Regions from separate parts of the Cohnella hashimotonis genome, predicted to be linked through region 2. Evidence: predicted binding sites of a transcription regulator. Region 2 holds the regulator's gene; the other holds the start of a gene.
What was found. Region 2 encodes NrdR, which represses ribonucleotide reductase genes. Its sites were predicted from a motif close to AACACNATATATNGTGTT; they were not measured.
Positions count from the first base shown of each region.

Region 1: a site for NrdR is predicted at 2,012-2,029, ahead of KB449_RS09115 (adenosylcobalamin-dependent ribonucleoside-diphosphate reductase). Genes of this name have one in related genera too.

Region 1 covers NZ_JAGRPV010000001.1:2,330,155-2,333,570, forward strand. Annotated here, with positions in the region: gene KB449_RS09110 (DEAD/DEAH box helicase) at 1-1,612, opposite strand, end outside; gene KB449_RS09115 (adenosylcobalamin-dependent ribonucleoside-diphosphate reductase) at 2,049-3,416, shown strand, end outside.
Region 2 covers NZ_JAGRPV010000001.1:4,771,335-4,774,750, forward strand. Annotated here, with positions in the region: gene KB449_RS36550 (IS3 family transposase) at 1-43, opposite strand, end outside; gene KB449_RS36555 (helix-turn-helix domain-containing protein) at 66-206, opposite strand; tRNA gene KB449_RS19245 (tRNA-Ala) at 1,263-1,338, opposite strand; gene nrdR (transcriptional regulator NrdR) at 1,504-1,965, opposite strand; gene KB449_RS19255 (alpha/beta-type small acid-soluble spore protein) at 2,082-2,303, shown strand; gene KB449_RS19260 (lytic transglycosylase domain-containing protein) at 2,387-2,968, opposite strand; gene coaE (dephospho-CoA kinase) at 2,965-3,416, opposite strand, start outside.

The sequences.
Region 1 (3,416 bases), 2.4 Mb from region 2:
CGAGCCCGTCGATGCGGCTGCGCAGCTCGCCTTCGTCTTTGGCGTCCAGCATCATTTTGGCGAGGCGCTTCTCGAGCGATTCCTCGCGCTCCATGCGCTCTACGATCTCGTCGAGCTCGCCGATAACCGTCTCGAACATATTGATCTTCTCATGCAGCAGGTGAACGATATGCTCCTCGATCGTTCCATACGTACAGAGATTGTAAATCTTCACGTCCTCGGTCTGACCGAGCCGGTGCACCCGGCCGATTCGCTGCTCGACGCGCATCGGATTCCACGGCAGATCGAAGTTAATGATATGGTGGCAGAATTGCAGATTGATCCCTTCGCCGCCGGCTTCGGTCGCTACCATGACCTGCGCGCGTCTGCGGAAGAGGTCCATCATCCAGTCCTTTTTCCCCCGGTTCATCCCGCCGCGATAAGGGACGGCGTTCAGACCGTGCTCCTGGAAAAAGCGGAGGAGATACTCCTGCGTCTGGCGATACTCGGTGAATACGATGACCTTGTCGCCGATCTCATTGATCAGCTTTATCGTGGCTTCGGCTTTCGTATTCGCCTTGACCTGCCGGATGAACTCGACGAGCTCCCAAATTTTCGGACGGCGAGGGGAATCTTCCGGCGTTTTTTTGAAAAGGTTGATGAGCGTCAGGAACACCGCATCCCGGCTGGAGCAAACCTCGCGCTGTAGCGTGACGAGCGAGAGCATGCTGGACATGTCGACGCCCTCCACGGTCGCATTCTCGCGGACGTAACGGGTGACGGCCTCGTAGAGCGCCTGCTCCTCGGGGGAGAGCCGGAGCGGGACGTTGGCGACGAAACGCTTCGTGAACTCCACGCCGCCGTCGGTGCGCCGGTTGCGGATCATGACCTGTCCGAGCGCTGCCTGCAGCTTGTCTTCGTTTTTGGCGACCCGCTTGCCGGCAACGTAGTTTGCGGAGAAATCGCCTTCGCCCCCCAACTGGCCCGGCTTGAGCAGCGTGATGAGATTGTACAGCTCGTTCATATCGTTCTGTACGGGCGTCGCCGTCAACAGCAGGCAGTACTTTTTGCGGATATCGCTGACGAATTGGTAGTTGCCGGTTTTCTTGTTTTTCAGCTTGTGCGCCTCGTCGATGACGAGCATGTCGTACTCGGTATCGAGCAGCAGCTCGCGATGCGGGTCGCGCTTGGCCGTGTCGATCGAAGCGACGACGACCTCGTTGTTCCAGTGATACGCCTTCTTCTGCGCGATGGCGGGGATGCCGAACTTGGCGTTCAGCTCGCGGACCCATTGCAGCACGAGAGAGGCCGGTACGAGAATGAGCGTCCGTTTCACAAGCCCCCGCACCATATACTCCTTCAGGATCAGCCCGGCTTCGATCGTCTTGCCTAGTCCGACCTCGTCCGCGAGAATCGCTCTTCCCCGCATTTCGTGCAGAACGCGCCGCGCCGTCTCCTCCTGATGCGGAAGGGGCGTAAGGCCGGGGAGCACCCGCATGCATTGCAGTTCATGAAAATCCGTCACGAGCTGCGCTTCCTCGGCTTCCCACGACATCTTGTACAGCGACCAGTCGTCCCAAGGACCGCCCCGGTCGGCTCTTCGTTCGAGCTCGTCAAAGGCGGTGCGGTCCACGTGCAGGTCGACGAGCGGATGCAGCTTGCGGACGCTGCGCGCTGCATCCTCCTTCGAAGGGGCTGTATTCGTAGCCGGTGCGCCGGCTTGCGCGGCGCCTTGCTGTGCTGCAGCCTTGGGCGTGCCATCGGCAGGCGCGAACGAAGGCGCGATGCCGGCGGCTGTTTTGACTTCGGCCTCGGAGCCGTGCGGTAGATGGAATGGGGGGCGCAGACGCTTCTCCTCCTCTTGGGTCTATTCTTCTAGTATGAGCAAGCGCGGCGATTTCATAACCTCAAGACGTCGCGAATCGGGCGCGTTCGGCAGCTTGTGACGGGTGTCCGAATTTTTTGGGCCCATTGTCGCAATTCATGGAAGGGCCACTCGAATATCTATATTTTGTAGCGTATAATGGGTAAAGTCGCAATATATTGTGTCCTATAAGGAGAGTGGCGAAGTGAGCGTCCAATTGGAAAACGACGGGGCGAACAAGGCGGCAGGCCGTCGTCTTGAAGGCTTAAGCGAAAAAATTTTCCTCGACCGGTATGCGTGGAAAAACGCGGATACGAACGCGGTCAAGGTCGGCGACACGGTGCTGGCGCTGACGAAGGACGATCCGAAGTTTCCGGCCAAGGAGGTCGGAGAAGTTATTGCGCGTGACGGCAAACGAGTGACGGTGCGGACGCGTGGCGGCGATCTAGTCGAGACGTCGCCGGAGAAGCTGACGCTGACGATCGAACAGTCGCCGGAGGAAATGTGGGACCGGCTGGCCGGCGCGATGGCTTCGGTCGAAGCGCCGGAGCGCCAGGAGATCTGGCGCGACCGCTTCCGCTGGCTGCTCGACGACTGGAAGCTCGTGCCGGGCGGCCGCATCGCCGCGGGAGCAGGTGCCAGCGACGAGCTGACGCTTTTCAACTGCTACGTGATCCCGTCGCCCAAGGACAGCCGAGGCGGCATTATGGAGACGCTGACCGAGATGACCGAGATCATGTCGCGCGGCGGCGGCGTGGGCATCAATCTGTCGTCGCTGCGTCCGCGCCGGTCGATCGTGCGCGGGGTCAACGGCTCGTCGAGCGGCGCCGTGTCCTGGGGCGGTCTGTTCAGCTACACGACGGGACTGATCGAGCAGGGCGGCAGCCGACGCGGCGCGCTTATGCTGATGATGAACGACTGGCACCCGGACATCGTCGACTTCATCACGGTCAAGCAGACGATGGGGCAGGTAACGAATGCGAATCTGTCCGTATGCGTGAGCAACGGCTTCATGAAGGCGGTCAAAGAGGACCTGGATTGGGAGCTTGTATTCCCCGATACGTCCGATGCCGAATACGACGCACTGTGGGACGGGGATCTGGACAAGTGGAAGTCGCTTGGCAAGCAGGTCATTCCGTACCGCACCGTCCGGGCTCGCGAGGTGTGGCGCACGATCATCGAGTCCGCCTGGAAATCGGCCGAGCCGGGCGTCGTGTTTATGGAATACTACAATCAGATGTCGAACAGCTGGTATTTTAATCCTATTATTTGTACAAATCCGTGCGGAGAACAGGGACTTCCGGCATGGGGGGTCTGCAACCTGTCGGCGGTCAATCTTTCCCGTTTCTACGACGAAGCGAAGCACGACGTTGCCTGGGATGAGCTGAGCCGGGTCGTCCGATATTCGACGCGCTTCCTGGACAATGTCATCGACAAGACGCCCTACCACTTCGCGGAAAACGAGGCGAACCAGAAGCTCGAGCGGCGCGTCGGGCTAGGCACGATGGGCCTCGCAGAGTTGATGATCAGGCTAGAGATCCGTTACGGCAGCCCGGAGAGCCTGGTTTTTCTC
Region 2 (3,416 bases):
TGCTGTTGTCATGTTCCCCGATGATTTCTTTGATTTTGACCAGAAGGCGTTGCTGCTTCTCCTGCTTATTCTACAGAAGGATGGAACTTATTGCTTTCCAGTTCACTTAGAGTCCCTTGTGAAATGCCGATTGCCTGAGTAAATGCTACTTGATTTAGTTCATGAAGTTTTCTGACATACTTGATCCTTGCTCCAATGGAGTCCATTTTCCCCCGCCTTATAAAAATGTTCCCGAATGATTATTATCATCGAGACCACTTGTAGTTGATATTTATTAGCTCAGAACAGCAACGGAACACCAACATTAATGTCCAGATACCAACATTAATGTCACCGAACACCACACCACCCTTTGCGGCCGCTCTCACTCCACTGTTACACTCTTCGCCAAATTCTGCGGCTAATCCACTCATACCTAGCGAGCGAGCTTATACGACTGCAGCTACAGATAGAGCACCACAAGAGCTGTATCGCTCTGGATACCACTCATCCCTGGCACGCTACCGCTATCGCTCAATCACTTTATTACGCTCAGATCCTCACAAGACGGTTGTGAAAGTTCGAATGTCTGGGCAGTGTCTTGCTTTCTGCAAAGATCTTCGCGGAAGTAGATGATGAGAACATCGTTCCCGATCAGGACAAGCGTACTTGCTTATGTCCCATGCGGTCTACGCTTCCAAGTGAAAGTATGGAATCTACTTCAGTTTGAGTGAGTCTTTAAGCGCTATGACGAACTGATGCCGTTACCGATAAAGAACAGGCGGTCCGCCTTGGCGCGCGATCGACTCGGCGTTTCCAATGACCAATACGGCTCGATCCAAAATGTACTCGACCGCTCCACCATTGAGGCATGATGTGCACGATCTTGGTTTTTTTGTGCGTGCCCCGCTTTTGGGCCATGTACGGCTCGACGAGACAGTAATCTCAGTTTCTGTTCACATAGGGATGACTCGGCTATCTCGCAGACGACTGAGCTCGCAAGCATTGTAAATTGCATAACACAAACGCCGTCACGCTCACAACCACGTCCAAGTGGACGTGGTAAATAGTCGTTGTTTGGTGGAGCCAAGGGGGATAACGATATCCTGATTCAATTTGCTGACGAAGCGCATTCACCGAAGTAGAGCGCTGCGGTAGATATCGATGCCATGCTCGTCCGCCTCCGGCTCCCTGCGCGTGGAACGCCCCCCTGGGGCTCGCCCCCTACGGGGCTCCACCAAATGCAAAAAACACGCCTCATCGGCGTGTCTGAAGTTTGCATTTGGTGGAGCCAAGGGGGATCGAACCCCTGACCTCATCGCTGCCAGCGATGCGCTCTCCCAGCTGAGCTATGGCCCCATATGATCTGTCGTTCGTTGGCGACAAGAATGATCTTACCACAGGATGAAAAGCTATGTCAACAATAATTTAGACCAAGATTTGTTGATAAATGCGAAGCTTACAAGCTCTGCCCGGTGGGGAGCAGAGCCTGTCCGCCATTTACATGAATTTTGCACAGGCAGGTCAAATCCCGTGCTTGTTGATCAGAACGTTCAACTCTTTAAGGAACATGTTGATGTCCTTGAACTGCCGGTACACGGACGCGAAGCGCACGTAGGCGACTTCGTCGACCGGGTACAGCTGCTCCATGACGCTCTCGCCGATCATGTTGCTGTCGATCTCCGCCTGGGCGGTGTTGCGCAGCTCGCGCTCGACGTTGGAGACGAGGATCTCGAGCTGTCCGACGGACACCGGGCGCTTCTCGCAAGCGCGCAGCAGGCCGCGCAGCAGCTTTTCGCGGCTGAACTCCTCGCGGCTGCCGTCTTTTTTGATGACGATGAGCGGCGTCTCTTCGACCATCTCGAACGTCGTGAAGCGGCGATTGCAGGATTCGCATTCGCGACGCCGGCGGATCGACTTGTTGTCGTTGGCCGGACGGGAGTCCAGCACCTTCGTACCGTTGTAGTCGCAATAAGGACATTTCATATATCGACGGCTCTCCTTCGACGAGAGAAACTTTTTTTAAATTTCCAAGCCTTCCCTTACATGATTCCGGGAATAAGGCACATAATACGTTTACCAACCGCGAGGAGGTGAACAACATGAGCCAAGGAAACAACAGCAACAGCAACAACCTGGTGGTACCTCAATCTCACGGTGCGCTTGACCAACTGAAGTATGAAGTTGCTCAAGAACTCGGCATCGCAATCCCGCAAGACGGTTACTACGGGAACATGGTTACTCGCGACACCGGTTCGATCGGTGGCAGCATCACTAAGCGTCTGGTGCAAATCGCCGAGCAACAACTCGCAGGCCGTTTCTAAGTTTCTGCTCTACACCTAGGTAATTCAATAATAAGGAGTCTTGAAGCTTCTCGCTTCAGGGCTTCTTTTCCATTTTAACGCGCTTAAGACCAATTGTCATACAGTTCGTCGTATTTCTTGCGGTAAAAAAGCACCTTTTGCACATATCGCCGGGTTTCTCCGTAAGGAATGTCAGATAGCGTCTCTTCGCGGCCGTCCCATTTGCCGTCACGCAGCCACTGCTTTACCTTGCCGGGTCCCGCATTGTAAGCCGCCAGGGACTTGACCGGATCGCCGTCAAATTGTCGAAGCAATTCCTTGAGATACCACGAGCCCAGACGTATTCCGGCATCTGCCCGCTCGCCTGCAAGCTTGGTCGTAATGCTGCCGAAGTCGTCTTGCTTGAGAATCCACTCCGCGGTATCCGGCATGATCTGCATGATGCCGATCGCCCCCTTCGGCGAGACTGCGTTCGGCTCGAAATTGGATTCTACCCGTATAACAGCCGCGATCAGGCGAGGATCCACGGCATAGCGATCCGCGTTGGACTGTATTTCTCTCTGGTACTGGATAGGGTACACCATCTTGCCGAGCCATTCTGAGCGGATAAACAGCAACGCCACGATAATGAGGAACAGCGCCAAAAACCAGCGTTTTCGTTTCGGCCTCGTCCTTTTTTTGCTCATAACGGAACCGTTCCGGACTTGAGCGACCGCCAAAAGCGATCCAGCTGCGCTTCCGTATCGGCGATTGTTCTGCTATTGTCTATGACGTAATCGGCCAGCTGCCGCTTCTTTTCAATGTCCATTTGCGCGCCGATTCGCTTGTCGGCTTCTTCAGGCGTCATCCCGTCGCGTTCGATCAGACGTATTCGCTGGATTTCGCGAGGCACGTACGCCACCATGATACCTTCGTATAAATGCTGCAGCCCCGACTCGTACAGCAGCGGAATATCCGCCACGACCAATCTGTCCGGCCGCTCCGCCTCAAGTGCAGCGATCCGCTCCCGCATCAGCTCGCGAATGGCCGGATGCGTAATCGCCTCCAGCGCTTTGCGCTCCTCCGCATCCGCAAACACGATCGAACCCAGCAGCCGCCGATCCAGCGTTCCGTCCTCCCGTATGACCTTTGCGC